DNA from 3 places in the Streptomyces sp. NPDC090127 genome. Region 1 is predicted to be linked to each of the others. Evidence: riboswitches for the same ligand, from Rfam matches in the RefSeq annotation. Region 1 holds a riboswitch; each other region holds the start of a gene.
The links. Region 1 has a riboswitch for cyclic di-AMP ahead of ACIPPS_RS14990 (C40 family peptidase). Riboswitches for the same ligand answer to the same signal wherever they lie in the genome.
Positions count from the first base shown of each region.

Region 1 (9,284 bases):
GAAGACGATCTCCGAAACGTATGCGCGCATGACCTCAGCCTACGGAGGTCAGAGCGTCCCGGCGTCCCAGACCCCGCCGAGCGCCGGGGCCAGCCAGCGATGCGCCCGTGCCCGGAACGCGGCCGGGTCGAGGGCGCCCGCGCCCTCCGGTACGGCCCCGAGCAGCGGCGCACCGGCCGCCTCCGGCAGGTCGGCCAGGTTGCAGCGCGAGGCCAGGTCCGGCGCGGCAGGCCAGCTGCCGACGACGACGCCGAGCTGCTCGATGCCGCGCGCCGCGAGCGCCTCGGCGGTCAGCGCGGTCGCGTTGAGCGTGCCGAGACCGGCGGGCGCCACCACCAGGACCGGCGCCCCGAGGAGCCGGGCCGCGTCGGCGAGCGTGCCGCCCTCGTGGTCGAAGCGGACGAGGAGCCCGCCCGCGCCCTCCACGAGGACCAGGTCATGCGCGGCGGCCAGCTTCTCGGCGGCCTCGGCGACCTCGCGGGGGCCGACCGGGGTCATCCCGGCCCGCCGGGCGGCCGTGGCGGGCGCCAACGGCTCGGGGAACCGGCCCAGTTCGGACGAGACGGCGGCCCCGGAGAGCCGTACGACCTCGTCCGCGTCGCCCCGCTCGCCCGGCGCGAGGCCGGTCTGCGCGGGCTTGAGCACGGCGACGGACCGCCCCTGGGCCGTGGCCACGGCGGCCAGGGCGGCGGTGACGATCGTCTTCCCGATCTCCGTCCCCGTACCGCTGACGACGATGACGCTCATGGTGTGCAGTCCTTTCCGCCGCGCCTCCTTGGCGCGACCCGCCACGGGACACCCCGCGGCGACTCCCTCCGGTCGACCCGCCGGCCGGGCCGAGCCCATCCGTGCCGAGCCGAGCCCCGGGCCGAGCCCAGCCGTGCGGGCTCCGGCCGTCCGGACTCCGGCCGTGCCGACCCCGGCCATGAGGGCTCCTTTCGCCGGGCCCGTTCATCCGAGCCCGCCTGTCCGCGCGCGGCCGTCCGAGCCCGCCTGTCCGCGCCCGGCCGTCCGAGCCCGACTGTCCGCGCCCGGCCGTCCGGTCCGGCCTGTCCGCGCCCGGCCGTCCGGGCCCTGGCCGCGCGAAGTTCCCGCCGTGCCGGCCCCGGCCGTGCCGGCCCCGGCCGTCCGGGCCCTAGCCAAGCCGGCCCCGGCCGTGCGGGGGCGGGCTCAGCCCGCTGCCGCTGCCGACCGGATCGCCGCGCAGATCCGGGCGACATCCTCGTCGCCCGTCACGAAGGGCGGCATCGTGTAGATCATGTCGCGGAACGGGCGCACCCAGACGCCCGCGCGGACCGCCGCCTCCGTGGCCGCGGCCATGTCGACCGGGTGGTCGAGCTGCACGACCCCGATCGCCCCGAGGACCCGTACCTCACGGACCCCCGGCACGGCCGTCACGTCCGCGAGGCCCTCCCGCAGTCCCGCCTCGATCCGCTTGACCTCCACCTGCCAGTCCTGGGACAGCAGCAGGTCGATCGAGGCGCAGGCCACGGCGGAGGCCAGCGGGTTGCCCATGAAGGTCGGCCCGTGGGCGAGCACCGGGACCTCGCCCCGCGAGATCCCGTCCGCCACCCGCGGGGTGCACAGCGTCGCCGCCATCGACAGATATCCGCCGGTCAGCGCCTTGCCGACGCACATCACGTCCGGCGAGACGGCGGCGTGGTCCGCCGCGAACAACTCGCCCGTACGGCCGAAGCCGGTCGCGATCTCGTCGAACACGAGCAGGACGTCGTGCGCGTCGCACGCCTCCCGCAGCACCCGCAGGTACGCGGGGGAGTGGAACCGCATACCGCCGGCGCCCTGCACCAGCGGCTCCACGATCACGGCGGCCAGCTCGTCCGCGTGCCGGCCGATGAGCTCGCGCAGGTGCTCCGCGTACGACTCCTCGTACGCGGCCGGCGGCGGGTCGGCGAAGAAGTGCTTCGGCAGTGCGCCGGACCACAGCTCGTGCATCCCTCCGTCGGGGTCGCACACCGCCATCGGCTGCCAGGTGTCTCCGTGGTAGCCGCCGCGCCAGGTCAGCAGCCGCCGCTTCTCCGGTCGGCCGACCGAGCGCCAGTGCTGGAGGCACATCTTGATCGCGACCTCGACGGCGACCGAGCCCGAGTCGCTCAGGAAGACGTGCTGGAGCGGCTCGGGCGTGATCTCCACCAGCCGGGCGGCGAGCCGGACGGCCGGTTCGTGGGTGAGCCCGCCGAACATGACATGGCTCATCCGGTCCAGCTGGCCCCGGACCGCCTCGTTGAGCACCGGGTGGTTGTAGCCGTGGATGGCGGACCACCACGAGGACATGCCGTCGACCAACTCGCTCTGCCCGTGCGCCTCTTCGGCGAGGCGGAGCCGTACCCCGGACGCGGACGCGACGACCAGCGGCTCGGCCCGGCCCGGCATGGGGCCGTACGGATGCCAGACGTGCGCCCGGTCCAGGGCGAGCAGTTCGTCGTTACGCATTCGGCGCGAGGTCCGTTCCGGCGCCGCGACGGCGCACGGCCACCAGGTCGGTCCGCGGGTTCGACACGTCGTTCGGCACCTCGGCGGGGGCCGCCTCCGAGGGCTCCGGCGCGTGGCCGCCGCACGGCCCGCACCCGCCACCGGCGCCGGCGTGCGAGCCGCACCCGCCACCCGCACCCGCCGCCGCGTCCGCACCGGCCTCGGCGTGCGATCCGCACCCCGCCGACGCCTGCGAGCCGCACCCGTCGGCCGCGACCGCGCCGGCCGCGGCGAGCGCGTCGGCACGGTGTGCGGGCAGCGTCGTCGTGCCCGCGCCCTCCACCTCGAAGCCGGCGTCCGCGATCATGTCCAGGTCGGTCTTGCCGGCCTGGCCCTCGCTCGTCAGGTAGTCACCGAGGAAGATCGAGTTCGCGATGTGCAGCGCGAGCGGCTGCATCGAGCGCAGGTGCACCTCGCGCCCGCCGGCGATCCGGACCTCGACGTCCGGGCAGACGAACCGGACCATCGCCAGGATCCGCAGGCAGCGCTGCGGGGTGAGGTTCCACTCCTTCGCCAGCGGGGTGCCCTCGAAGGGGATCAGGAAGTTCACCGGAACCGAGTCGGAGTCCAGCTCCCGCAGGGCGTAGACGACGTCGACCAGGTCCTCGTCGCTCTCGCCCATGCCCGCGATCAGACCCGAGCACGCCGACAGTCCGGCGGCGTGCGCCTTCTGCACGGTGTCCACCCGGTCCGCGTAGGTGTGGGTGGTGGTGATCTCCCCGTACGTCCCCTCGGACGTGTTCAGGTTGTGGTTGTAGGCGTCGGCGCCCGCCTCGCGCAGCCGCTCCGCCTGGCCGTCCGAGAGCAGCCCCAGACAGGCGCAGACCTCGACGCCCTCGTTCTGCTCCTTGATGGCCTCGATCGTCCTGCCGACCCGCTCGACGTCCCGGTCCGTCGGGCCGCGGCCGCTCGCGACGAGGCAGACCCGCTTGGCTCCGCCCGCGACACCCGCGGCGGCCGCCTGGGAGGCCTCGTCCGGCTTCAGCCAGCTGTACTTGAGGATCCCGGTCGTCGCACCGAGCCGCTGCGAACAGTACGAGCAGTCCTCCGGGCACAGCCCGGACTTCAGATTGACGAGGTAGTTCAGCTTGACGCGCCGGCCGAACCACTGGCGGCGCACCTTGCCCGCCGCGGCCACCACATCGAGCAGTTCGTCGTCGGAGGTCGCCAGCACGGCGAGCGCTTCTGCACGGCTCGGCAGCTCGCGCCGCAGCCCCTTGTCCACCAGCGTGTTCAGCAGGTCCATAAGGGCTGATCCTTGCCTACGGCACACCTCGGGGCCAAGGAGGATCTGAACAAACGCGCCGGTTTGACGTGTGTGGATGGCCACACCCTGTCCCGGCGCGCGGACGGTTAGGGTCTGTGCGCTGCCTACAAAAGGATCTGCCCCATGCACCGGGACGAGGACACCCGCCGGACGCCGTTCGACTGGATCGACGCGGAGGCGCGCCGCCGTGCGGAGGCGGGTCTCGTCCGCACCCTGAGGCCCCGGGCCGCCGAGTCGGAGCCGCTCGATCTGGCGAGCAACGACTATCTCGGGCTGACCCGCCACCCGGACGTCACGGAGGCCGCCGCCGAGGCGGCCCGCCGCTGGGGCGCGGGCTCCACCGGGTCGCGGCTGGTCACCGGCACCACCCGGCTGCACACCCGGCTCGAACGCGAACTCGCGGAGTTCTGCGGCTTCGAGGCGGCCCTCGTCTTCTCCTCCGGCTACACCGCCAACCTCGCCGCCCTCACCGCTCTGAGCGGCCGCGACGCGCTGATCGTCTCCGACGCGGGCAACCACGCCTCGATCGTCGACGGCTGCCGGCTCTCGCGCGCCGAGACGGCCGTGGTCCCGCACGCCGACCCCGAGGCGGTACGCAAGACCCTCCAGGCGCACCCGGACCGCCGGGCGCTGGTGGTCTCCGACTCCGTCTTCTCCGTGGACGGCGACCGCGCCCCGCTGCCCGAACTGGCCGGGGCCTGCCGGGCCCACGGCGCCGGACTCGTCGTGGACGACGCCCATGGCCTGGGCGTGCTCGGCGACGGCGGGCGGGGCGCCCTGCACGCCGCCGGGCTCGCGGGCGCCCCGGACGTGGTCGCCACCCTCACCCTCTCCAAGTCGCTGGGCAGCCAGGGCGGGGCGGTCCTCGGCCCGGCCCGGGTGATCGAGCACCTGGTCAACGCGGCCCGGACGTTCATCTTCGACACCGGGCTCGCACCGGCCGCCGTCGGCGCCGCCCTGGCCGGCCTGCGGCTCGTCCAGGGTGAGCCCGGCCTCGCCGAGCGCGCCAGGACGGTCGCCGGCACGCTGCACCGGATGCTCACGGCGGCCGGCCTGACCGCCGTACGGCCGGACGCCGCCGTCGTCTCGGTCCGCGCGCCCTCGCCGGAGGCGGCGCTGCGGTGGGCGGCCGACTGCCGTGCGCAGGGACTCGCCGTCGGCTGCTTCCGGCCGCCGTCCGTCCCGGACGGCATCTCGCGGCTGCGGCTCACCGCCCGCGCGGACCTGACGGACGCGCAGATCGAGCAGGCGGTCGCCACGATCGTGCGAACCGCGCCGCCCCTTCACGGATCGGACCCCAAATACGGGCTCTCGTAGCAGAGTTCACCGCTTCGAGCGACACATATGCCCATATCTTGGTGGATCGCCGCCCGGGACGGCGCGATCGGTGGCACTCTGACGCGAAGTGCAGTCCGGGCCGGGCCCGGTGGGAAAGGGACAGCGTCGCCATGGCAGACCACCAGGAAGCATCCGTCACTCTGCCGAGCGATCCCGCCTCGGTGTCCGCCGCCCGGAGATATGTCGCCGACGTCCTGACCGGCTGGGGGCTCGCGGGCGGCAGCGACACCGCCGAGACGGTCCGGCTGATCGTCTCGGAGCTCGCCACCAACGCCGTCCAGCACACCTTCGGGCAGTCGCCCACCTTCACCGTCGACGTCCGCCTGGAGCGCGAGGAACAGCTCCACATCGGCGTGACCGACAGCCACCCCCGCTGGCCGAAGCGGCTCCCGGCGGCCGTGCAGCAGGACAACGGACGCGGGATGGTCATCATCCGCAGCCTGACGGCCGAGGCCGGCGGCCGTCTCTCGGTCACCCCGACCGCCGAGGGCGGCAAGACGGTCCGGATCAACCTCCCCTGGACCGCCGCCACTCCGGCCTTCCCTCTCTAGCAGCGCGATCTCTAGCAGCGCGATCACCGGCCGCGAAAACGCCGCCCGCGCGTACAGGAACTCCGGCCGCGCGAAGGCCCCGCCCCTACGCGCGCGCGAACGCGCCGCGCAGCAGTGCCCGCAGGGACGCGGCCGCCGGGCCCGACTCCTCGCCCCGGTGGGCGACCGAGATCGTCCGGCGGAACGAGGTCGGTTCCAGGGCCCGTACGCCCAGCGGTGACGCAGCCATCGACGCGACCATCTCCGGCACCACCGCCACCCCGAGGCCCGCGCTGACCAGGGCGCAGACCAGGGCGTAGCCGGGCGTCCGGCACACCACCGACGGCGTCGCACCCGCCCGGGCCAACGCCCCCTCCACGCCGCGGCGCGGCGGGTGGTCCGGCGCGCTGCTGATCAGCGGCTGGCCCGCGAGCTCGGCGATCGGGAGCCGGCCCGAACCCTCCGCCAGGACATGGCCCGGCGCCGTGACCAGGACCAACTCCTCGATCAGTAGCGGCTCCAGCTCGACCCCCGGCGGCAGCGGCGCCGGTTCCGCCGGCTCGTACGTGTGGGTCAGCGCGAGGTCCACCTCGCCCGCGGCCACGGCGTGCACCCCGCCCGGCGGCTCGTACTCGGCGACCGTCAGCTCCACGTCCGGGTGCGCCCGGCGGAACGCGCTGAGCACCGGCGGCAGCAGATGGATGCCGACCGTGGTGAACGTCCCGACCCGCAGCCGCCCGCCCGACAGGCCGCTGAGCCGTGCCAGCTCATGGCGGGCCCGGTCCATCTCGTCCAGGACCCGGCGCGCCCGGGTGACCAGGAGCTCGCCCGCCGGGGTCAGCCGTGCGCCCCGGTGGTGGCGGACGAGCAGCGCGGCGCCCGCCTCCCGCTCCAGCTTGGCGAGCTGCTGCGAGAGCGCGGGCGGGGTGTAGCCGAGCCGGGCGGCGGCCCGGGTGATCGAGCCGTCCTCGGCGACGGCCACCAGGGCGGCGAGCCGCACCAGATCCTGCATAAAGCATCCCTTTGGGCAGACCCAGTAAATCGTGTCTACACACTAAAGGCTCGCGGCGGGCAGGCTGGGGTCATGGACGGACAGCTGATCGCCTTCATCGGGGTCGCGGCGGGCATGGTGGCCATGCCGGGCGCGGACTTCACCGTCGTCGTACGCGGTGCCCTCGCCTCGCGCCGGGCCGGGGTGGCCTGCGCCGTGGGAGTGGCGGGCGGGCTCGTCGTGCACACCGCCCTCGCGGTGGCCGGGCTCGCGGCCGTGCTGATCGCTGTCCCGGTGCTCTACCGCGTGCTGCAGATCGCCGGCGGGGTCTACGTCCTCTACCTCGGCGTACAGGCGCTACGCGGCGCGCTGCGCGCGTCGGCGGGCGAGCCGGCGGCGGACGCGGCGGGGGAGCGGGAGGTCGGCCGGGCCTTCCGGCAGGGCTTCCTGACCAACGTCCTCAACCCCAAGGCGCCGGTGCTCTTCCTGAGTCTGCTGCCACAGTTCGTACCGGACGGCGCGGCGGTGCTGCCGCGCACGCTGCTGCTGGCCTCGATCGTGGTGCTGCTGGCCCTGCTCTGGTTCCCGCTGGTGGCACTCGGCGTGGACCGGCTCGGCCACCGGCTGCGGCGGCCACGGGCCGCGAGGACCGTGCAGGGGGTGACGGGCGGCATGCTCGCCGCCCTCGGGGTGACGCTGCTGGTGTCACCGGGGCACTGAACCGGAGGCGAGGGTGCGGCGGCGCCACCGCGCCCCCCGCTCGCGTCGGACCACCGCACCCCCCGGGCGCGGGGACCACCGCACCCCGCTCGCGTCGGAGCGGACCGGGCGTCAGCGGACCCGGCCGTAATACACCTTGGACGACCAGATCCTGTCGAGCTTCACCCACGAACCCTTCTTGGGGGAGTGCCAGATCTTTCCGCTGCCCGCGTAGATCCCCACGTGGTACACCCTGCCACCGGAGTGGAAGAAGACCAGGTCCCCCTTCTGCCTGCTGGACGCGGAGATGTGCCGGGTCTTGTTGTACTGCTGCTGCGCGGTACGGGGCAGCGACTTGCCCGCCTTCTTGTACGAGTAGAGCGTGAGCCCCGAGCAGTCGAACCGGGACGGTCCGGACGCTCCGTACTTGTACGGCGATCCCTTCTTCGAAGCCGCGATGTTCAGCGCCTTGCCGGCGTACGAGGTCGCGGCCTGGGCCTCCGGTGCGGCACCTGGTGCCAGCATCGTGCCGCCGAGGGCGGCGAGGGTGAGAGCCGAGACGGCTCCGGCCCGGGACAGCACGGACGGGACATGAATCTGCGCACTCATGCGCAACCCTTCGTCAGCCGCCTGTGAAGGATGACCTGTCGGGTTCGGACTGGCGAAGTTGCCCGGCCGCGGCTGCGGCTTCACCCCGAGGAACGGCCCATCCGGCCGGCCGTCCCGTACTGCTCGGGTCCTCCACTCCTGCCGATCCACTCCTGTCGACCAGACATCCGGGACAGCGGCAGGACTCGGCGTCCGCCCGGACCGCCCCGCCGCGGTGGCGGGGGCTTGTCGTCGTGAGGGATCTTGACCCAGATTCAGGGCGAAATCCGAGTCGAAACGAGGTTATGTGAGGCTCCTCACGACTGATCCATTCGGGTGGACAGGCATGTTTCGTGATCGTCACAGGTTTGGCCGACGAGTCCCGGACCAGGGGTGGAATGCCCGATTCGGCCAGATGCGTACACCTGCTGTGCAACTCACCCCGCACATATGTTGATTCGTCGACTACGCCGAACGGGGGAGCGATTCCGCGGCCGCGCTGCGCCGAGTGGACCTCGACACGACACGGGGGAATGTCAACTTGCCGGAGTCTCCGGGACGGTGACGCGGCCGGATCTACGCTCCCCGTCCAACACCCGCAGCGCTCGGGCCAATGTCTCGGCGTGCACCTCGCTCTCGCCGCGCGCGTGCATCGCCGTGAGCGCGTCGCGCAGGGCGCCGACCCGTCCCACCAGCGCCTGAGCGGCGCGCAGCGCCCCATACGTATGCGAAGCCCTGGATGGATTGATGCGGCCCAGCAGATCGACCACTTCGAGGTAGGCGTCGACGAACTCGCCCTCCGCGCGCGTCAGAGCGGGCAGCGGCGGCAGATCGGGGACCATCGCGCCGTCACCTGGTCCCGGCGCCGCCCGACGCCCCCCGGTTCTGAATCACGTGGTCCACCAGGCCGTAGACGGTCGCGGCCGGCGCGTCGAGGACGGTGGTCCGGTCGATGTCGGCGTCGATCCGCTCGCCGCTCTGTCCGGTGTGGGTGACCAGCATCCCGGCCAGCATCGCGCGCTGCCGGATCAACTCCCGTGCCTGGATGTCGAGATCGCTCGGCTGCCCCCGCAACGGCTCGTCCATCGCGGGCTGCTGGAGCACGACCCGGGCGCCGGGCAGGGCGAGCCGCTTGCCGGGCGCGCCGGCCGCGAGCAGGACGGCGGCGGTCGAGACGGCCTGCCCGAGGCAGGTGGTCTCCACGTCGCAGGTGACGACCTGCATCGTGTCGTAGATCGCGGACATGGCGCTGATCGACCCGCCGGGGGAGTTGATGTAGAGCGCGATGTCCCGGTCCGGGTCGGCGTACTCCAGATGCAGGAGCTGCGCGATGACGTCGTTGGCGGAGATCTCGTCGATGGGGGTGCCGAGGAAGACGATC
Region 1 is NZ_JBIVDE010000003.1:923,343-932,626, reverse strand. It holds gene ACIPPS_RS15030 (VOC family protein) at 1-30, opposite strand, end outside; gene bioD (dethiobiotin synthase) at 49-747, opposite strand; gene ACIPPS_RS15020 (adenosylmethionine--8-amino-7-oxononanoate transaminase) at 1,171-2,451, opposite strand; gene bioB (biotin synthase BioB) at 2,444-3,736, opposite strand; gene ACIPPS_RS15010 (8-amino-7-oxononanoate synthase) at 3,881-5,074, shown strand; gene ACIPPS_RS15005 (ATP-binding protein) at 5,206-5,646, shown strand; gene ACIPPS_RS15000 (LysR family transcriptional regulator) at 5,732-6,637, opposite strand; gene ACIPPS_RS14995 (LysE family translocator) at 6,710-7,336, shown strand; gene ACIPPS_RS14990 (C40 family peptidase) at 7,448-7,924, opposite strand; cyclic di-AMP (ydaO/yuaA leader) riboswitch at 7,928-8,125, opposite strand; gene ACIPPS_RS14985 (hypothetical protein) at 8,440-8,745, opposite strand; gene ACIPPS_RS14980 (ATP-dependent Clp protease proteolytic subunit) at 8,753-9,284, opposite strand, start outside.

Region 2 (10,210 bases), on a different contig from region 1:
TCCGGCGGTCTCGGCGCCGAGGTCGTGCGGGGTATCGCGGGCAGTGACCTGCCCGCGCTGGAGAAGCTGGACCTGTGGCTCGGCACGGACGAGTACGGCGGCGACTCCTCGGTCGACGACCTGGCGCCGGTCCTCGCCGGTACCGGCTTCCCCGCGCTGCGCGATCTCGCGCTGCGCAACAGCGTCATCCAGGACGAGATCGCCGCCGCCGTGGCCGGTGCCCCGGTGGTCGCCCGGCTCGACCGGCTCGACCTGTCGATGGGCACGCTCACCGACGAGGGCGCCGAGGCGCTGCTCGTCGGCCAGCCGCTCACGCACCTCACGCACCTCGACCTCTCCCACCACTACCTCAGCGAGAAGATGAGCGAGCGGATCGTCGACGCCCTCACGCCGTACGGCGTGACGGTGGACGTCGACGACGCGCAGGAGCCGGAGGACGACGGCGACGGCGAGGTCTTCCGGTACGTCGCGGTCGCGGAATGATCCCGTCCCCGCCCCTCGGGCATCCGCCGGAGGAGCCCGCGCGCCCACGGTTCGTCGTGGTCGGCAATCCGGCCAACCGCCGGGTCACGTACTTCCGCGACGCGGTGCGGGCGGCCGGGCTGCCCGAGGCGCGGGTCGAGCCCTGGCTCGACGTGCTGCGGGGCGGGGGACGGTTCCACCCCGGTGAGACGGTCCGGCTGGAGTCGCCCGGCGAGGAACCGGAGGTCGAGCGACTGCTGCGCGGCACCGACGACCCGACCCGGGTCGAGGGCACCGGCCGCTGGTACGAGGCGTTCACGGCCGCCACTGCGCGCCTCGCCCGGACCGTCCGCGAGGCGGGGGCCGTCCTGGTCGACGACCCCGCCGAGCCGGCGGTCCTCTTCGACAAGCGGCTCGCCCACGCCCGGCTGCGCGAGGCCGGGGTCCCGGTGCCGGACTCGCCGACGTCCGGCCCGGCCGGCCCGCCCGTGCGGGGCTGGGCGGACGTCCGCGCCCTGATGGCGGCCGGGGGGCTGCCCCGGGCCTTCGTGAAGCTGGCGCACGGTTCGTCCGCCTCCGGGGTCCTGGCCGTGGAGACGAACGGCTCCGGGCGCGTGCAGGCCACCACCTCGGTGGAGCGGACCCCGGACGGGCGCCTCTTCAACTCCCTGCGGGTGCGCCGCTACACGACCGAGCGCGAGGTCGCCACGATCGTGGACGCGCTCGCCCCCGACGGGCTGCACATCGAGCGCTGGCTGCCGAAGGCGGTCCAGCAGGGCCGGGCGGCCGACCTGCGGGTGGTCGTGATCGACGGGCGCGCCACCCACGCCGTCGTCCGGACCAGCCGCTCCCCGATGACCAACCTCCACCTCGGCGGCGCGCGGGGCGACCTGGGCGCCGTGCGCGCGGCGATCTCGGCGGCGGGCGGACGGTGGGCGGACGCGCTGGAGGTGTGCGAGCGGGCGGCCGACGCCTTCCCGGGCACGCGGTGCGTCGGGATCGATCTGCTGCCGGCGGTGGGCTGGCGGCGTTTCGCCGTCGGCGAGGTCAACGCCTTCGGCGACCTCCTCCCCGGACTCACCGGCCTGCCGGGCAGCGGCGCCGAAGGCCGGGACACCTACGCCGCGCAGGTCGCCGCGCTCCTGCGCGGCACCCCCACACGCACCAGAACACACACAGGCACCCCCCGCACCACTAGCACTCCTCGCACCGCACGCACCCCCCGCACCACTAGCACTGCACGCACCACCCGCACCACTCACACCACTCGCACCACTCGCACCACAGGAACGAGCACCACGTGAACCGGCAGCACGCACCCGACATGAACGAGATCGTGGGCAGCCACGACCTCCTCCTGGTCACGCTCGACACCCTCCGGTACGACGTGGCCGCCGAACTCGCCGCCGCCGGCCGCATCCCGAACCTCGCCCGGCACCTCCCCGACGGACGGTGGGAGCGCCGGCACGCCCCCGGCAGCTTCACGTACGCCTCCCACCAGGCGATCTTCGCCGGGTTCCTGCCGACCCCGGCCACCCCCGGCCCGCACCCCCGGCTCTTCGCGGCCCGGTTCGCGGGCAGCGAGACGACCACCGACGGCACCTTCGTGTACGACACCCCCGACCTCGTCTCCGGCCTGGCCGAGGAGGGCTACCGCACCGCGTGCGTCGGCGGCGTCGGCTTCTTCAACGGGCAGGGCCCGCTCGGCTCGGTGCTGCCGGGACTGTTCGAGGAGAGCCACTGGGAGCCCGCCTTCGGCGTCGCCTCCCCGACCTCGTTCGAGTCCCAGGTGACGAGGGCCGAGGAGATCGTCGCCGGGCTCCCCGCCGAGCAGCGGCTCTTCCTGTTCGTCAACGTCGCCGCCCTGCACCAGCCCAACTGGTTCCATCTCCCGGGCGCGACCCGGGAGTCCGGCGACACCCGCGCCTCGCACGCGGCGGCCCTGGTCCACGTCGACCGGCACATCGGCCGCCTCTTCGCCGCCATGAGCAGCCGCCGCCCCTGCTTCGCGATCGTCTGCTCGGACCACGGCACCGCGTACGGAGAGGACGGCTTCACCGGCCACCGGCTCGGCCACGAGAGCGTCTGGACCGTTCCGTACGCCCAGTTCCTCCTGGACGGCCCGGACCGGGCGGAGATCGCGTGAACCCGTCGCCGCGCCCGTACGAGAGCTACGTCTACGCCTACCCGCACAAGACGGCGTACCGCCCGCTCCCGGACCCCGCTCCCTCCCTCGCCGCGCTCTGGCGCGACGAGCCGAAGGACGCCCTCTCCCTCTACGCCCACATACCCTTCTGCGAGGTCCGCTGCGGCTTCTGCAACCTCTTCACGCGGATCGGCGCCCCGGACGAGCTGACGACCCGCTACCTCGACGCCCTCGACCGCCAGGCGTCCGCCGTCCGCGAGGCGCTCGGCGACCGGGGGCCGGTCCATTTCGCCACGGCCGCCTTCGGCGGGGGTACGCCCACCTTCCTCACCGCCGGGGAGCTGGAGCGGCTCTGCGACATCGCGGAGAAGCGGACGGGCGTCGACCTGCGTGCCGTCCCGCTCTCCGTCGAGACCTCCCCTTCGACCGCGACCGCCGACCGGCTCGCGGTCCTCGCCGAGCGCGGTGCCACCCGGCTGAGCATCGGCGTGCAGAGCTTCGTGGAGGCGGAGGCCCGCGCCGCCGTGCGCCCCCAGCGCCGCGCCGACGTCGAGGGGGCGCTCGGCCGCATCCGGGAGACGGGCGTCCCCGTCCTCAACATCGACCTGATCTACGGCATCGACGGCCAGACCGACCGGAGCTGGACCCGGTCGCTCGACGCGGCCCTCGCCTGGCGGCCCGAGGAGCTGTACCTCTACCCCCTGTACGTCCGTCCCCTCACCGGCCTCGGCCGGCTCGCCGCCACCGCCGACCGGGAGTGGGACGAGCAGCGGCTGCGGCTCTACCGGCACGGCCGAGACCATCTGCTCGCCCGGGGCTACGAGCAGGTCTCGATGCGCATGTTCCGGCGCACCGACGCCCCGCCGCAGGGCGCCGACGACTACGCCTGCCAGACCGACGGCATGATCGGCCTGGGCTGCGGGGCCCGCTCCTACACCTCGTCGCTGCACTACTCCTTCGACTACGCCGTCGAGATGCGGGAGATCCGCGCGATCATCGACGACTACACCACGACGGAGGACTTCACCCGGGCGCGGGTGGGCCGCCCGGTCGACGCGGACGAGGCGCGCCGCCGCCATCTGCTCCAGTCCCTCCTCCAGGTCCGGGGCATGGAGACGGACACGTACGAGGAGCGGTTCGGCGCGTCGCCGTTCGCGGACTTCCCGGCGGAGTTGGGCCGGTTCGAGGCGCTGGGCTGGCTGGACGCGACCGCGCCCGACGGGCTGCTGCGGCTCTCCCCCGAGGGCCTCGCGCACTCGGACGCGCTCGGCCCCGCGCTCTTCTCGCCGGCCGTCCGGGCGGCGATGGCCGCCTACGACCCGAGGTAGGGAGCTGTCGTGGACCTGACGATCCTGTACCGCGGGCCGCTCGCCTCCTGCGACTACGACTGTCCCTACTGCCCGTTCGCCAAGCGCCGTGACAGCCGCGAACAGCTGCGGGCCGACCGCGCCGCGCTGGAGCGTTTCGCCGCCTGGGTGACCGCGCAGACCGGCGACCGGCTGAGGATCCTCTTCACCCCCTGGGGCGAGGGGCTGGTCCGATCGTGGTACCGGCGCACCCTCACCGAGCTGTCGCACCTGCCGCAGGTCGAGCGGGTGGCGATCCAGACCAACCTGAGCTGCCGCACCGACTGGCTGGCCGAGGCCGACCCCGAGACCCTCGCGCTCTGGTGCACGTACCACCCCGGCCAGACGCCGTACGACCGCTTCCTCGCGAAGTGCCGCGAGCTGGCGGCCCGGTCGGTCCGCTTCAGCGTCGGGGTGGTCGGTCTGCCCGCGCACCGGGAGCACGCGCTGCGCCTGCGCGAGGACCTCCCGCCCGAGGTCTACCTCTGGGTGAACGCGGCCGACGGGCACACGTACACCGACGAGGAGGCCGAGAGCTGGACGGCCCTCGACCCCCTCTTCCCGTACAGCCGCCGTCCGCACCGCTCCGCCGGGCTGCCGTGCCGGACCGGTGAGTCGGTGGTCTCGGTGGACGGTGACGGGACCGTGCGCCGCTGTCACTTCGTCAAGGCCGAGCTGGGCAACCTGTACGACGGGTCCTACCGGGCCGCGCTGCGCCCGCGCGCCTGCCCGCTCGCGGCCTGCGACTGCCACATCGGCTACGTCCACCTGGAGACGCTGCCGTTGTACGACGTGTTCGCGGGCGGGGTCCTGGAGCGGATTCCGGCCGGGCGCGCGGGAGCGCCGGGCCGGGCGGTCAGAGGGGCATGAGGTCGCCGAGCGGCATCAGGTCCGGCCGCTTGGCGGCCACATGGTCGCCCGAGCTCTCGCCGCGCAGCCGCCGTCCGATCCACGGGACGAGGTACTCCCTGGCCCACTGGATGTCGTCGCGGCGGACCTCCAGGGTCCCCCTCGGCGGCAGCGGCGGCCAGACCTGGTCCGGGTCGGCCGGCACGTCCATGCCGAGGACCTGGGCGGCGCGCAGCGCGACCCGGGTGTGCCCCTCGGGCGAGAGGTGCAGCCGGTCGTTGTCCCAGGCCCGCCTGTCCTGCACGGACTTGAGCGACCAGAGGTCGAGGACCGGGCAGTCGTAGCGGTCGGCGATGGCCCGGACATGGGCGGTGTAGGTGGCGATCTTGCCGCGCAGATGCCGCAGCACGGGGACGTCGCGGGTGTCGAAGCCGGTGGTCACCATCACCGTGCCGACGGCCGAGGTGAGGTCGGCGACGGCGCGCTCGAAGCGCTCGGCGACGTCGTCGGGGTCGGTGCCGGGGCGAATGATGTCGTTGCCGCCCGCGCAGAAGGTCACCAGGTCGGGAGCGAGCTCCTTGGCCCTGGGGACCTGTTCCGCCACGATCTGGTCGAGGAGCCGGCCCCGGACGGCCAGGTTGGCGTAACGGAATACGTCGTGCTCCGGCAATTGGTCGGCGAGCAGGACCGCGAAACGGTCGGCCCAGCCGGCGAACGTCCCGTCGGGCCCGGGATCTCCCACACCCTCGGTGAAGCTGTCACCGATCGCCGCGTACGACCCGAATGCGCGTATGTCTCTTGATCTCGAATCGTCTGCCACGGGAGCTCATCTTTCCCTTATGCATGTGACCTACGCGACCGTAAGGAGGGGTTGACGCCGGGTGAGATACGCCACCGGTCAAGATTCCGCCAAGCCGGAATACGCCACAGGGGCCCGGCACTCGGAAGTGCCGGGCCCCTGTGGGGTGCTGCGGGTGAACGCGAAGGCGTCAGACGCCGACGCCGTGCTGGCGCAGGTAGGCCAGCGGGTCGATGTCCGAGCCGTAGCTCGGGCCGGTGCGGATCTCGAAGTGCAGGTGCGGACCGCTGGAGTTGCCGGTCGAGCCGGAGAGGCCGATCTGCTGACCGCCGGTCACGGTCTGGCCCGCCGAGACGGAGAGGGAGGAGAGGTGGGCGTACTGGGAGTACGTGCCGTCGGCGTGCTGGATGACGACCTCGTTGCCGTACGAACCGCTCCAGCCGGCCGAGTGGACGGTGCCCGCGCCGACGGCCTTGACCGAGGTGCCGGAGGCGGCGATGAAGTCCGCACCGGTGTGGTAGCCGGAGGACCACATCGAGCCGGAGGCCCGGTACGGGGTCGAGATGCCGCCGCTGACCGGGGCGACCCAGCCGGAGGAGGCCTTGGCCGGGGCGGACTGCGCCGAGCCGGAGTTCTCGGTGGGGGCCGTGGAGCGGTCCGAGGAGCGGGAGCTGCGCGTCTCGCTCGCGTCGGAGGAGGACTTCTCCGCCTTGGGCGCGGCCTTCGGGGTCTTCGGCGCGGCCTTGGGGGCCTCGGCCTTCGGGGCGGCCTTGGCCGTCGACTTGGCGCCGAGGGTGAGCTTCATGCCCGGCAGGATCAGCGACGGGTCCTCGCCGACGACCTGACGGTTGTCGGAGTAGAGCTTCTGCCAGCCGCCCGCGAGGTGGTGCTCGGCGGCGATCTTCGACAGGTAGTCGCCGGGGGCGACGGAGTACGTCTTCGGCTTCGCGGCGGCGGGGGCCTTCGCGGGAGTGGCGGCGACGGCGGCGACGGCCTTCTCGGACGTCACGGTCGGAGCGGCCTTCTCGGCGGCGTGGGCTCCGGTCGCGCCGAGCAGCGGCAGGGCGACGACGGCGCCGCCCGTGCCGGCGGCGACGAATCCACGCGTGATCGGGTTGACCTTGGGACGGCGGTGCTTACCCTTCGCGGGCATGGCGAATTCCTCTCCGTCGCCTACGAGGTGAGCTGTCGGGTTCGGACTGGAGATGTCCGGCCGCGTTCTCACGCGGCTTCACCCCGAGCCGTCCGGATCGACCGGTGCGGCGTACTTACCTGGGTCCCCCGCTCCTGCCGTACGTGGATGGGGATGGGTGCGGATTCCGGACGGTGGCAGGATTCGGCGGTCCGACCGGATTGACGGTGACGCTAGACGAGCAGGGTCGAGCCGAACAAGCCGCCGTTTTCCGTTCGCATTCCAGAGCGTGATATCCGCTCCGCATTCCGGTCACCCTCCGTGGATGACGGCGGATCGATTTCCTTTTCCGGCAGGGGAATTACGCCCGGCGATCAGGCACGGTCCGTCACTTCTATGACGCTGCTCACGCCGCGAAACCCATCTCCCCTGCAACCAGGGCGCGTTATATCGAAGGCCCTAATTCGGACAGAACGCCCATTCCCCTACCCAGAGGTGCGGAGGCCCCCCGGCACCCGGGATGATTGCGCCAGGAATCGATCAGGACCCGATCGCGATCCGCCAACCTTCAGGAGCACCCGTGACGCAGCAGCTGCCCCAGATCTCGCCGACCGAACCCGAGCTCACCGGGGTACGCAACTTCCGGGACGTGGGCGGACTGCCGACCGTGGACGGCGGGACGGTGCGCTTCGGCCGCCTCTTCCGCAGCGGCCACCTCGCGCACGCCACGGAGGACGACGCCGCGTTCCTCACCACCCTCGGGCTGCACACGATCTTCGACTTCCGCAATCAGGCCGACGTCAAGATCGAGGGCCCGGACGTCGAACTGCCCGGCGTACGGAACGTGAACATTCCGCTCAACGACCCGGCCGACGGCAAGGAGTTCTGGAAGCTCGTCAGCTCGGGCGAGCTGGAGCAGCTCCGCGCCATCCTCGGCGACGGCAAGGCCGCGACCCGAATGTCTGATTCGTACCGCAAGATGATCGTCGAGCGGACGGCGGAGCACAGCCGCATCCTCCACGCGCTCGCCGAGGACAGCGTCCCCGCCCTCATGCACTGCGCGGCCGGCAAGGACCGGGCCGGCCTCTCCATCGCCATCGCGCTGCTCGCGGTGGGCGTCGAGCGCGAGGCGATCGAGGCCGACTACGTGAAGTCGAACGACCCGCACCGCCGTTACAAGGTGCGCCGCAGCTCCACCTCCGCGGACGCGATGGCGCCCGAGGTGATGGAGCTGATCAGCCCGCTGTTCGACGCGCGTGTGGAGTATCTGCGGGCCGCGTTCGAGACGATGGAGCAGACCTGGGGGACGGCCGAGAACTACCTCACGGACGGTCTGAAGCTCAGCGCGGAGACCCGCGCGCGCCTGCGCGAGCGGCTCGTCAAGGACGCGTGACGGCGCCCCTCGCGGTCACTGGTTCTGCCCGCCGAGGGCGAACAGCAGATAGAGGAAGGCGGCGAAGAGGTGCCCCGCCACGAGGTACGCGAAGAGGCGGAGCACCAGCCCCTTGGGGAACTGGCCGGCCTCGCGCTCCTCGCCGGTGACGGGGGCGCGCTTTCCGGACTTCTCCGACATGACGGTCCTTTCCGAAGGGCTCAGCGCGGATGCGGAGCGGCGCCGTCGCCGAGACACAGCTCGGCGACGGGGCTCTGCATCAGCGTGTGGACGAAGAGCAGCTCGGCCCCGCCGCGACCGGCGGCGCCGATGCGGTGCGGGGTGAGCGAGTCGAAGTGCGCGCTGTCCCCGGGATCCAGGACGTGGACGGCGTCGCCGAGGGCGAGACGCACCTGCCCGTCGAGGACGTGCAGCCACTCCTCGCCGGGATGGACGCGCACGATGTCGGCGCGGGTGGCGTACGGAACGTGCACACGGAGCGCCTGCAGGGCCCGGCCGGGCCCCCCTGCCTGGCGGTAGGTCCAGCCGTCGGCCTCGACGGGCTCGGACCGGCCGGCCCGGACGATCGGATCACGCTCGGCCGGAACCTCGCCCAGGAGCGCGGAGACCGTCGTACCGTAGATGCGGGCCAGGGCGAGCAGCATCGGCAGCGAGGGCTGCCGATGGCCCGTCTCGAGCCGGGAGAGATGGGCCGGTGAGAGCCCGGCCCGCTGCGCGGCGACCTCCAGGGTCAGCCCGCGCCGTCGGCGCAGCCCACGCAGCTGCGGGGCGACGTCCGGCAGGACGGCGGCCGGGTCAGGTCCGGCGGGATCCGGTGCGACGGGACCCGGTACGGCAGGATCCTGTGCGGCAGGGTCCGGGGAAGGTTCCCCGGGGAGGTGCTCCATGGCTCCATTCCGCCAGGAACTTTCCTCTCAGGCAAATTTCTTGCCCCAGAGGCAAGTCACGCTCGGGCCACCCTGTCAGCGCTGGGCGACCGCCTGCTTGACCAGCGTCTTCCCGAAGTCCCACATCAGCCCGCCACCGCCGTGGGCGTCGTCCATCACCGCCGTGAACGCGGTCACGAAGCGGTCCACGTCGGCCTCGTCGATGATCAGCGGCGGAATCAGCTTGATCACCTCCAGATGGTCGCCCGACACCTGGGTCAGGATCCGGTGCCGTTGGAGCAGCGGCACGACGACCATCTGCGCGAAGAGCCCCTTCCGGGCCGCCTGGAGCATCGTCCACCGGCTGCGCAGCCCCAGCGACGAGGGGCGGCCGAACTCGATCCCGATCATCAGCCCGCGGCCGCGGACCTCGTGCAGCAGCTCGTACCGCGGTACGAGTTCCTTCAGGCGCGAGGAGAGCAGCTCGCCGATCCGGCGCGCGTGCGCCACCGTCCCCTCGTTCTCCATCACCGAGAGCACGGCGAGTCCCGCCGCCATGGCCTGCGCGTTCGAACCGAAGCTGGCGGAGTGGACGAGGACGCGGTCCATGGACGAGTAGACCTTCTTGAAGATCCAGTCCTTGCCGAGCGTCGCGCCGACCGGGACGTATCCGCCGGAGAGCGCCTTGGCGACACAGAGCAGGTCCGGTTCGACGCCCTCCTCGTGTTGGTACGCGTAGAAGTCACCGGTCCTGCCGAGCCCGGTCTGCACCTCGTCGGCGATCAGCAGGGCGCCGTGCCGGTGCAGCAGCTCCTGGGCGGCGCGCAGGAAGCCCGGCGGGGCCTCGTGCACCCCCTTGCCCTGGATCGGCTCCACGACGAACGCGGCCACATCGCCCTTCCCCAGCTCCCGCTCCAGGGCGTCGAGGTCGCCCAGCGCGATCGCCGTGTCGGGCAGCAGCGGGGCGAAGCCGTCCCGGAAGCCCTTCTCGCCGTTGACCGACAGGGAGCCGGTGGTCAGGCCGTGGAAGGCGTGGGAGCAGTAGAGGATCCTGGGGCTCCCGGTGGCGTACCGGGCGAACTTCAGGGCGGTCTCCACCGCTTCCGTACCGCTGTTGCCGAAGAAGACCCGGTCGAGGTGGGGGCTGTGGGAGAGCAGCCGCTCGGCGAGCAGGCCCGGCAGCGGCTGGCAGTCGAAGCGGGTGAGGTCGGCGAGCT
Region 2 is NZ_JBIVDE010000002.1:906,313-916,522, forward strand. It holds gene ACIPPS_RS09595 (STM4015 family protein) at 1-483, shown strand, start outside; gene ACIPPS_RS09600 (STM4014 family protein) at 480-1,766, shown strand; gene ACIPPS_RS09605 (STM4013/SEN3800 family hydrolase) at 1,787-2,608, shown strand; gene ACIPPS_RS09610 (STM4012 family radical SAM protein) at 2,605-3,936, shown strand; gene ACIPPS_RS09615 (STM4011 family radical SAM protein) at 3,946-4,824, shown strand; gene ACIPPS_RS09620 (SGNH/GDSL hydrolase family protein) at 4,811-5,623, opposite strand; gene ACIPPS_RS09625 (peptidoglycan DD-metalloendopeptidase family protein) at 5,793-6,755, opposite strand; cyclic di-AMP (ydaO/yuaA leader) riboswitch at 6,760-6,925, opposite strand; gene ACIPPS_RS09630 (tyrosine-protein phosphatase) at 7,315-8,127, shown strand; gene ACIPPS_RS09635 (DUF6126 family protein) at 8,143-8,307, opposite strand; gene ACIPPS_RS09640 (helix-turn-helix domain-containing protein) at 8,328-9,014, opposite strand; gene ACIPPS_RS09645 (aspartate aminotransferase family protein) at 9,090-10,210, opposite strand, start outside.
Region 2: it holds a riboswitch for cyclic di-AMP, as region 1 does, so the genes downstream of both, ACIPPS_RS09625 (peptidoglycan DD-metalloendopeptidase family protein) here and ACIPPS_RS14990 (C40 family peptidase) in region 1, are expected to answer to the same signal.

Region 3 (10,210 bases), on a different contig from region 1:
TGACCGCCCCCGTCGACTCCGACGACTGCGGCTGCTGAGAGCCGCCGGGCCCCTGCCGGGATACGGATTAGGGGATCCGCGCCCCATGCCGTAAGGTCATATTCACCGACGCGGGGTGGAGCAGCTCGGTAGCTCGCTGGGCTCATAACCCAGAGGTCGCAGGTTCAAATCCTGTCCCCGCTACTCAGTAGCAACGAAGGCCCGGATCCAGTCACTGGATTCGGGCCTTCGTCGTACGTCCCCCGCTCCGGCCGCCCGCCTCGCCGCCCTCGCCGCCCGCCTCGCCGCCCCCGCCGCCCGCCTCGCCGCCCCCGCCGCCCGCCTCGCCGGCTTGCGCGCTTGACCTTTACGCAACGTCAAGATCTAGCGTTCTCGGTATGGAGTGGTCGATCCAAGAGATCGCCAAGAAGGCGGGCACCACCAGCCGAACCCTCCGGTACTACGGAGAGCTCGGGCTGCTGGAACCCAGCCGGATCGGCGCCAACGGTTACCGGTACTACGACCAGGCGGCGCTCGTGCGGCTGCAGCGCATCCTGCTCCTGCGCGAGCTGGGGCTCTCACTGCCCGCCGTCGGCGAGGTCCTCGAAGGGCAGCGGGACACGTCCGCCGCGCTGCGCACGCATCTCCTTCTGCTCGAACAGGAGCGGGAGCGGATCGGGCGGCAGATCGCGGCGGTGAAGACCACGCTCCACAAGACAGAGAAAGGGGAAGCGCTCATGGCAGAGGAAGTTCTCGACGGCTTCGACCACACGCGGTACGAGGAGGAGGTCAGCCGGCGCTGGGGTCGCGACGCCTACGAGCAGGGCGACCGCTGGTGGCGCTCGCTCAGCGCCGAGGAGAAGCGGGACTTCATGGACCGGCAGGCCGCCATCGCCCGCGACTTCGGGCGGGCGGCGCACGACGGTCTCGCGGCCGACAGTGACGAGGTCCAGGAGATCGCCCGGCGCCACGTCGCGTGGCTGTCGATCACGACGGCGCCGTCGAAGGAGTACGTGACCGGGCTCGGCCAGATGTACGTCGACGACCCGCGCTTCACCGCCACCTACGACCAGCACGGCGAGGGCACCGCCGTACTCGTCCGGGACGCGATGAAGACCTACGCGGAGCGGAACCTGTAGCCGCGCGCCCGGTCCGCGTCCCCCACACGGCCGAGCGGGGGTCGCCGAGCGGCGCGGCTCCCGCCACCCTGGGGAGGGCGCGGTACCGTCCGTCGCCGTGCCGTGTACGGACCGGGCAGGAGAGCACAGGTGGGGCAGGGCCAGGGGCAGGGGCAGGAACAAGGGCCGGTCCAGGGCCGGGGAGGCGGACCCGTCGGCGGCGATTCCGCCGGCAAGGGTCGGGCCGGCAACGGTGGGGCCGGCAAGAGTCGGGCCCCCAAGGGTCGGGCCGCCGACGGTCGGGCCGGCAACGGCCGGGTCGGCCACGGTCGTGTCGCCGACGGTCAGGTCGGCAACGGTCAGGTCGTCGACGGGCTCTCGCCGCGGCCTCGGCGGGGGCGGGCCGAGCGGGCGCGGCGGTTCATCCGGGCCCTGCCGCCGCTGGTGATCCTCGGCGGTGTCGTCTTCGACCTGTCCACCCCCGCCTCGTACACCGCCTCCCCGATGTTCTCCGCCGCGCCGCTCATCGCCGCCCCGTTCTTCTCGATGCTGACGACGCTGCTCACCGGCATCGCCGCCGTCCTCGCCAGCATCGGGCTGCACCTCTACAACCAGACCGCCAACGACGTTCCCGCCCTCACCGAGACGTTCACCGTCGTCACCGTCTCCGTGCTCGCGCTGCTGATCAACCGGGTCGTGCGGCGCAGCGGTGAGCGGCTCGCGTCGGCGCGGGTCATCGCGGAGACCGCGCAGAAGGCCGTGCTGCCGACGCCCGCCGAGCGGATCGGCGGGCTCCATGTCGCGGCCCGGTACGAGGCCGCGCAGGCGGACGCGTTCATCGGGGGCGACCTCTTCGCCGTCCAGGACACGCCGTACGGGGTACGGCTCGTGGTGGGTGACGTCCGCGGCAAGGGGCTCGAAGCGGTGGAGGCGGTGGCCGTCGTGATCGGCGCCTTCCGGGAGGCGGCGGAGCAGGAGGCGACCCTCGAAGGCGTCGCGCAGCGACTGGAGCGCGCGCTGGCCCGCGAGGGCACCCGCCGGGACGGGCTGGACGCCTTCGAGGGGTTCACCACCGCCGTCCTGGCCGAGATCCCGCGTGGGGCCGGGCGGGTACGGGTCGTCAACCGGGGCCACCCCGAGCCGCTGCTGCTCCACGCGGACGGCGCCCTGTCGCATCTGGTGCCGACCGAGCCCGCGCTGCCGCTCGGCATGGGCGAGCTGGCCGCCTGGCCTGACCGGGCCGACGAGGCGCCGTACCCGCCGGGCGCCACGCTGCTCCTCTACACCGACGGGCTCTCCGAGGCGCGCGACTCCAGCGGGGCCTTCTACGAACCGGCCGAGCGACTGGCCGGGAGGATCTTCCCGGGGCCGGAGGAACTGCTCGACGCGCTCGTCGACGACGTCCGCCGGTACACGGGCGGGGGCTCCACCGATGACATGGCGCTGCTCGCCGTGAGCCGGCCGGGAGCGGGCCAGCCGGAGCGGCGCCGGACGATGCCCGTGGTGCGGTGACCGGCAGACCGGCAGACCGGCTGACCGGCTGACCGGCAGACCGGCTGACCGGCGCCGTGCGCGGTGCCGTACGCGGTGCCGTGCGCGGTGCCGTGACCATCCGTAGTGGAAGGGTTCCGCTCCGATAACAATTGACGAACAGTCAGTTCTCGACCTTTAGTAGAGGTCCGTACTGAAGCGGGATCAAATCGTCCTGTACCAGCTCAATCTTGTGAATGATCAACCGGAACGGCTTGGAATCCAGCCCTCGTGTCTATTAACGTTCGATAACGCAGCGCGGTCGTCCCAGCCGTCGTCCAAGACGGCACCGTGCGCACGCGCCGAATCCTGAAAGGGAACCGGGGAACCACTACTTGGGGTGAATCGGGCACCTTCGCACTCGTGCGAAAACGCCCGTAGGAGACCTTCCTGCTCCGAACCCGTCAGCTAACCCGGTAGGCGAGAAGGAAGGAAAGGAGCGCGCCTCCGTGGCGTCCAACAGCCCTGCCCCCGAGGGTCTTTCTGACGGTTTCAACGCGTTCGGCGCCCGTGGCGCCGCCGGGACGGACGACGAAGCGTCGACCTGGGGAGAGTGGAACCCCACCGAGGACTCCCTGCGCCAGCAGGCCCGTTCGGGTGGCCGCCACCGCGTCGTGAAGCAGCGCTCCGGCTTCGCCCGCTCCTCCACCGTCCTCGGCGTCGGTGTCATCGCGGCCGTCGGCGCCGGCGGCATGGCGACCGCCAAGGACAAGCCCCCGGTCTCGATATCGCTTCCCGACCTCAACCTGCCGGACGCCTCCGAACTGCCCGGCGTCGGCGCGCTCATCTCCGACACGGACGGCGCGGACGGTACGGACTCCGGGACGATCAACGCCCAGCCGCTCACGGCCACGCTCGCGCTGCCGGCCGACGAGGCCCAGCTGAACGCGGGCGCCGAGTCCGCCTCCGCGGCGACCGCGGACGCCGGCGAGGCGCTGCGCGCCCGCATCCTCCAGCAGGCCGAGCAGCAGCAAGCCTCCGCCGACGCCGCCGAGAAGGCCGTGGCGGAGAAGGCAGCCGCCGAGAAGGCCGCCGTCGAGGCCGCCGCCCAGGCGGACAAGGCCGAGAAGGAAGCGGCCGCGGCGAAGAAGAAGGCCGAGGAGGAGGCGGCGGCGAAGGCCGAGGCCGAGCGCCTGGCGAAGCTCGCCGCGAGCTACTCGCTGCCCACGTCCTCGTACACCCTCACCTCCACGTACGGCCAGTCCGGCTCCATGTGGTCCTCCGGCCAGCACACCGGCCTCGACTTCGCGGCGCCGACCGGCACACCGGTCAAGGCGGTGCACGGCGGCACGATCAAGTCGGCGGGCTGGTCCGGCTCGTACGGCTACCGGATCGTCCTGGAGCTGGAGGACGGTACGGAGGTCTGGTACTGCCACCTCTCCTCGATGACGGCCGGCGTTGGCCAGTCCGTGGGCACCGGCGACACGATCGGGCGCGTCGGCGCGACCGGCAACGTGACCGGCCCGCACCTGCACCTCGAGGTCCACACCCCGGGCGGCTCGGGCGTGGACCCGGCGGCCTGGCTGGGCAGCAAGGGCCTGTCGGTCTGACGAGACTCCGGCGGCCCTGGCGTCACCCCCCCACGCCAGGGCTGCCGGGACTCCCGGTTCACCGCTGTCGGAATAGCGCACTCCAGGGAGGTCGTTGAACCGTCCCATGACCTCTCTTCGCCCGCTGGGCCGTTCCGATCTCCTCGTCTTCCCGCTCGCGCTGGGCGGCAACGTCTTCGGCTGGTCCGCCGACCGGGACCAGTCCTTCGCCGTCCTCGACGCCTACACCGCCGCCGGCGGCAACGTCGTCGACACCGCCGACGCGTACTCCGCCTGGGTCGAGGGCAACCAGGGCGGCGAGTCCGAGACGCTCATCGGCGAGTGGCTGACCGCCCGGGGCAACCGCTCCGACGTCGTCATCGCCACCAAGGTCGGCGCCCACCCCCAGTACAAGGGCCTCTCCGCGACCACCATCAAGGCCGCCGCCGAGGAGTCGCTGCGCCGCCTCGGCACCGACTACATCGACCTCTACTACACGCATTTCGACGACCCGACCGTCCCGGTCGAGGAGATCGTCACCGCGCTCGACCAACTGGTGCGGGACGGCAAGGTGCGGGCCGTCGCGGCCTCCAACATCTCGTCCGAGCGGCTCCAGGCCTCCCTCGACTTCGCCGAGGCCGAGGGGCTCGCCCGCTACGTCGCCCTGCAGCCGCACTACAACCTGCTCTCGCGCGACACGTACGAGGGCGAACTCCTGGCCACCGCCGAGCGGGCCGGGCTCGCCTCCCTCCCGTACTACGCGCTCGCGTCCGGCTTCCTCACCGGCAAGTACCGCCCGGGCAGGACCGTGGACAGCGTCCGCGCGCACGGTGCGGCCGCGCACGCGGAGTCCGAGCGGGGCCGCCGGATCCTGGCCGCGCTCGACACCGTGGCCCAGGCGCACGAGGCCGAGGTGGCCACCGTCGCCCTGGCCTGGCTGGCCTCACGCCCGACCGTCGCCGCGCCGATCGCCTCGGCCCGTACGGTCGAACAGCTCCCGGCCCTGGTGGCCGTCGCGGACCTCCGACTGACCAGCGCCGAACTGACGCTCCTGACGGAAGCGTCCGCGTCCTAGGACCTCTCGTCCGGGTCAGGCCGGGTCAGGCCGGATCAGGTCGGCCTCGCAGGCCGGATGAGGCCGGGCTCGCAGGGGCCGGATCAGGCCGGGCTCGCGGGTCGGCCTCGCGGGGCCTGCGGGCCTCGCGGCGCCTGCCGGGCTCGCGGGGCCCTAGCTCCGGTACGGGTTGTAGCCGCTGTAGTCGAGGTACTGCGGGGGAGCCCACACCCGGCCCGTCGCGCGCGCCGCGTACGTGAGGGCGGGGGAGGCGACCGGCTTGCGCTGCCAGAGATGGTGGAGCAGCTCCTGCTCGCGGGCCGTGAAGTCCGCGTCCGGCGCCCCGCGCTCGGCGCGGTGCCGCAGGAAGGCGAGGGTCGTCGCGAACGCCTCGTACTCGCCGACGGCGGTGGCGGCCGGCGGGCCGTACGTCCGGCGGGCGAAGTCGCGGGCCACCGACCGGGCCCGCATCGAGGAGAGCGCGAGCGGCTCGGCGGGCGAGAGCCAGCCGGCCGCCGCGTACGCCGGGAGCTGGCCGGATATCGTGCGCAGCTCCCGCTGCCTGCTCCATATCGCGAGCCAGGTCAGCAGGCCGAAGGCGGGCACCATGAACATGCCGTAGACCAGGATGAAGCCCAGCGGCCCGAGGATCGTGGCGGAGCCGTTCCACAGGGCGTGCATGAACATGGCCAGGAGCAGCCCGGCGATCGGCAGCAGCGTCCGGCGCAGCCTCAGGAACTTCCGGCGGGAGGTGGCGAGGGCGGCGAAGGCGAAGCCGAGGCCGGTGAAGACCGTGAAGAGCGGATGCGCGAACGGCGACATCACGATCCGTACGAAGAAGGTGCCGGCGGTCATGGAGCCGAGGCCGCCGGAGCCGAGATCCTGGTCCTCGCCGAAGGCGTTGCCGAGGTAGAGGATGTTCTCCGTGAAGGCGAAGCCGGTGGCGGTGAAGCCGGCGACCACGACCCCGTCGACGAGGCCGGTGAAGTGCCGTCTGCGGAAGAGGAAGATCAGCAGGATCGCCGCGGCCTTGGCGCTCTCCTCGACGACCGGGGCGACGACCGTCGCACCGAGGGACTCGGCGGAGGCGGGGTCGGCGGTGGCGGTCGCTATCCAGCGGACCGCGAAGGAGTTGGCGAGGATCGCGACGAGCGTGGCGGCGCAGGCGCCCCACGCGAAGGCGAAGATCAGGTTCTTCCATGGGCCCGGCTCCACCCGGTCCAGCCAGCGGAAGGCGGCAAGCAGCAGCGGCACGGGCAGGACGGCCAGGCCGAGGCCGACGAGGAAGCCCTCGGTGCCGGTCTGCTCCCGAACGATCGCGAGGATCACCAGCGCGCAGAGCGCGAGCACGGTGATCACGGCGACGGCCCGGACCACCTTGCTGCGCCAGAAGGCGCGACGAGGCCTGTAGCGCCACTGGGCGCGGTCCGGAACGGCCGTGAAGGCCGGCTCCTCGGTGTCCCGGGTGGGGACGGGAACGTGATTCGACACGTGATCGACCCTAACGAGCAGGACTGACACCCGCGACGGGGTTCCCCTACTTCTGCTACTTCCTGTGGAAAAGCAGGTCGTGCACGACATGCCCCTTGTCCAGGCCCTGCCCCTCGAATCGGGTGAGGGGGCGGAAGTCCGGGCGGGGCGCGTAGCCGCCGTCGGGCACGGTGTTCTCGAAGTCGGGGTGGGCGGAGAGGACTTCGAGCATCTGCTCGGCGTACTCCTCCCAGTCCGTGGCGCAGTGCAGCACGGCGCCGGGCTTCATCCGGGTCGCGAGCAGCGTGAGGAACTCGGGCTGGATCAGGCGCCGCTTGTGGTGGCGCTTCTTCGGCCAGGGGTCCGGGAAGTAGACGCGGCAGCCGTCGAGGGCGTCGGGGCGGAGCATCTCGCGGAGCAGGATGATCGCGTCGCCGTTGGCGACCCGGACGTTCTCCAGTCCGCCCCGGTCGGCGAGACCGAGGAGGTTGCCCTGGCCGGGGGTGTGGACGTCCACGGCGAGGATGCCGGTGCCGGGGTCGGCGGCGGCCATCTGGGCCGTGGCCTCGCCCATCCCGAAGCCGATCTCCAGGACGACGGGCAGGCCGCCGAACATCTCGCCCAGGTCGAGGACGTGCTTGCCGTCGATGTCGAGACCCCAGTCGGGCCAGCGCTTGAGCATCGCCTCGGCCTGGCCGGTGGTGACGCGGCTGCGGCGCGGCTGGAAGCTGCGGATCCGCCGCTCGTGGTGCGACCCGGCGGGGTCGGGCAGCGGCCCTTCCCCGGCGGCGAACCTCTGACTGCCCCGCCGGAAGACGGGCTCGGGGCGGGTGACGGCTTCGTGAGACTCAGACACAATGCGCCCAATTCTACGAGACCGTTCCGGGGCCCGGCCCGAGCCCCGTCCGAGCCCTCCGGTGGCTCCCGTTCCTGGTCCGGTGCCGGGCCCCTCCGACGCCTGGCCCGGTGCCGGGCCCCTCCGACGCCTGGCCCGAGCCCGGCTCCCGTATCGGGCCCTCCGGCTCCCGTACCGAGCCTCCGGCTCCCGTATCGGGCCCTCTGGCTCCCGTACCGAGCCCGATCCCTCCGGCCCCCGGCCCGCGCGGCGCGCGGCCCGGGTCCCGACGGGCTACAGCAGCGCCAGCGCCCTCGACGCGACCTCGCGCCCGATCGGCAGCGACGCCGTCGCCGCCGGGGACGGTGCGTTCAGGACGTGCACCGTCCGCGGTGCCTCCCGGATCAGGAAGTCGTCCACGAGCGTCCCGTCCCGCAGCACCGCCTGCGCCCGTACCCCCGCCGGGGCCCGCCGCAGATCCGTTTCCTCAACCGCCGGCAGCAGCCGCCGCACGGCCTCCGTGAAGGCCCGCTTCGACAGCGAGCGGCGCAGCTCGCCCGCTCCGTAGCGCCAGTGCTCCCGGGCGATCTGCCACGAACCGGGCCACGCCACCGTCCCCGCGAGGTCACCGGGCCGGACGACCGACCAGTCGTACCCCTCGCGCGCCAGCGCCGGCACCGCGTTCGGTCCGACGTGCACGCCGCCGTCGACGCCCCGGGTGAGGTGGACGCCCAGGAAGGGGAAGGCCGGGTCGGGGACCGGATAGACCAGGCCGCGGACCAGCGAGGGGTCCGCCAGCTCGTAGTACTCGCCCCGGAACGGCACGATCCGCATGTCCGGCTCGTCGCCCGCGAGCCGGGCGACCCGGTCGCAGTGCAGCCCCGCGCAGTTCACCAGGACCCGCCCCCGCACCACCGTCCCGCCCGCCGTGCGGACGGCGACGCCCCAGGGCCTGCGGTCGACCGCGGTGACCTCGGAGCCGTAGAGGATGCGCGCCCCGGAGGCCTCGGCGAGCTGCGCGGCCACCGCTCCGTAGTCGCAGATCCCGGTCGTGCCGACGTGGATCGCGGCGAGCCCCCGCACGTTCGGTTCGTACGCGGCGATCTGCGCGGGGCCCAGCTCCCGCACGGGGATGCCGTTCTCCCGGCCGCGCTGCACGAGCGCGTGGAGCCGGGGCAGCTCGTCGCGGCCGGTGGCGACGATCAGCTTGCCGGTGACCTCGTGGGGCAGTCCGTACTCGGCGCAGAACTTGACCGTCTCGGCCGCGCCCGAGACGGCGAACCGCGCCTTCAGGGAGCCGGGGCGGTAGTAGATCCCGCTGTGGATCACCCCGCTGTTCCGCCCGGTCTGGTGGCGGGCCGGGCCGTGCTCCTTCTCCAGGACGGTGACGCGGGTGCCGGGAGCGGCGCGCGTCAGGGCGTACGCCGTCGACAGACCGACGATCCCGCCGCCGATCACGAGCACGTCGCAGTCGACGTCGTGCGTGGACACCTGCACCACCTCCCACCCCGATAGTGCACTGGCCCACTGACAGAGCGGCTAAACCCCCTGGGACACGCGTCACGCCGGGCCTCTTCCGGTCTCACCCGCGGCTCATGTCTCGGTCACTCCGGAGTCACGCGGGGGTCATCAGGAGGGGCCTGGCCCGCTCCCGCAGCTCCATGACCCTCGGCTCGTCCCCGTACGGTTCGAGCCGGTGCAGCAGGTCCCGTACGTACTCGGTGGTGCGGGCGGACGAGATCCGGCCGGCCACCTCCACCGCGCGCGTGCCGGCCGCGCAGGCCGCGTCCAGGTTGCCCGACTCCAGCTCCGCGACCGCCGACACCACGAGCCGCAGCCCGTGCGAGCGGACGAACTCCTCCGTCGGCCGGGACAGCGCCTGCTCGGTGAAGCGCCGCACCTGGCGGGGGGCCTTCAGGTCCCGGTAGCACTCGGCGGCGTCCGCGCAGAACCGGTCGTACGAGTAGAAGCCCAGCCACGACGGGTCGGCGTCGCCCTCCCGCGAGCGTTCCAGCCACCCCTCGGCGGCCTTGAGGGCGGCCGCCGCCGCCGTGCCGTCGCCTGCCTTCGCGTGCGCGCGGGCCTCGACGAGCCGGAAGAAGGACATGGTGCGCGCGGTCGCGAGCCCCCGGTTGCGCTCCAGGGCGGCCTGGGCGAGGTCGACACCCTCGTCGGCGAAGCCCCGGTAGGTGGCCTGGAGCGACATGGAGGCCAGGACGTACCCGCCCAGGGGGACGTCGGCGGCGGCACGGGCGAGGCGCAGCGCCTGGATGTAGTAGCGCTGGGCGGCCTCCTGCTGGCCGGTGTCGAAGGCCATCCAGCCGGCGAGGCGGGTCAGCTCGGAGGTCGCGCCGAAGAGCGCCCGGCCGACCTCGTCCGAGTACGAGCCGAGCAGCAGCGGTGCCGCGTCGACGCGTAAGCACTCCGGGACCATCGAGGACCGCCAGTCGCCGCCGCCGTACTTGGAGTCCCAGCGGCGCGCGTCCTCGGCGGCCTCCCGGAGCTTGGCGACGTCGCTGTGGCCCACGCGCGCGTGGGGACCGGTCTCGGGCCCCTCGGCCACCACCGGCGCTCCGGCCGGTCCCACCAGGCGCTCCACGGAGGAGTCGGCGGGCGTTATCAGCCAGCGGGAGGCGGGGGTCGCGTACGCGCTGACCGCGAAGGATCCGGCCAGCGACTGCCAGATCCCGCCGCC
Region 3 is NZ_JBIVDE010000005.1:16,601-26,810, reverse strand. It holds gene ACIPPS_RS18975 (rhodanese-like domain-containing protein) at 1-38, shown strand, start outside; tRNA gene ACIPPS_RS18970 (tRNA-Met) at 110-183, shown strand; gene ACIPPS_RS18965 (MerR family transcriptional regulator) at 378-1,118, shown strand; gene ACIPPS_RS18960 (PP2C family protein-serine/threonine phosphatase) at 1,521-2,609, shown strand; cyclic di-AMP (ydaO/yuaA leader) riboswitch at 2,918-3,065, shown strand; gene ACIPPS_RS18955 (M23 family metallopeptidase) at 3,077-4,177, shown strand; gene ACIPPS_RS18950 (aldo/keto reductase) at 4,284-5,231, shown strand; gene ACIPPS_RS18945 (PrsW family intramembrane metalloprotease) at 5,385-6,701, opposite strand; gene trmB (tRNA (guanosine(46)-N7)-methyltransferase TrmB) at 6,757-7,548, opposite strand; gene lhgO (L-2-hydroxyglutarate oxidase) at 7,810-9,006, opposite strand; gene ACIPPS_RS18930 (MFS transporter) at 9,131-10,210, opposite strand, start outside.
Region 3: it holds a riboswitch for cyclic di-AMP, as region 1 does, so the genes downstream of both, ACIPPS_RS18955 (M23 family metallopeptidase) here and ACIPPS_RS14990 (C40 family peptidase) in region 1, are expected to answer to the same signal.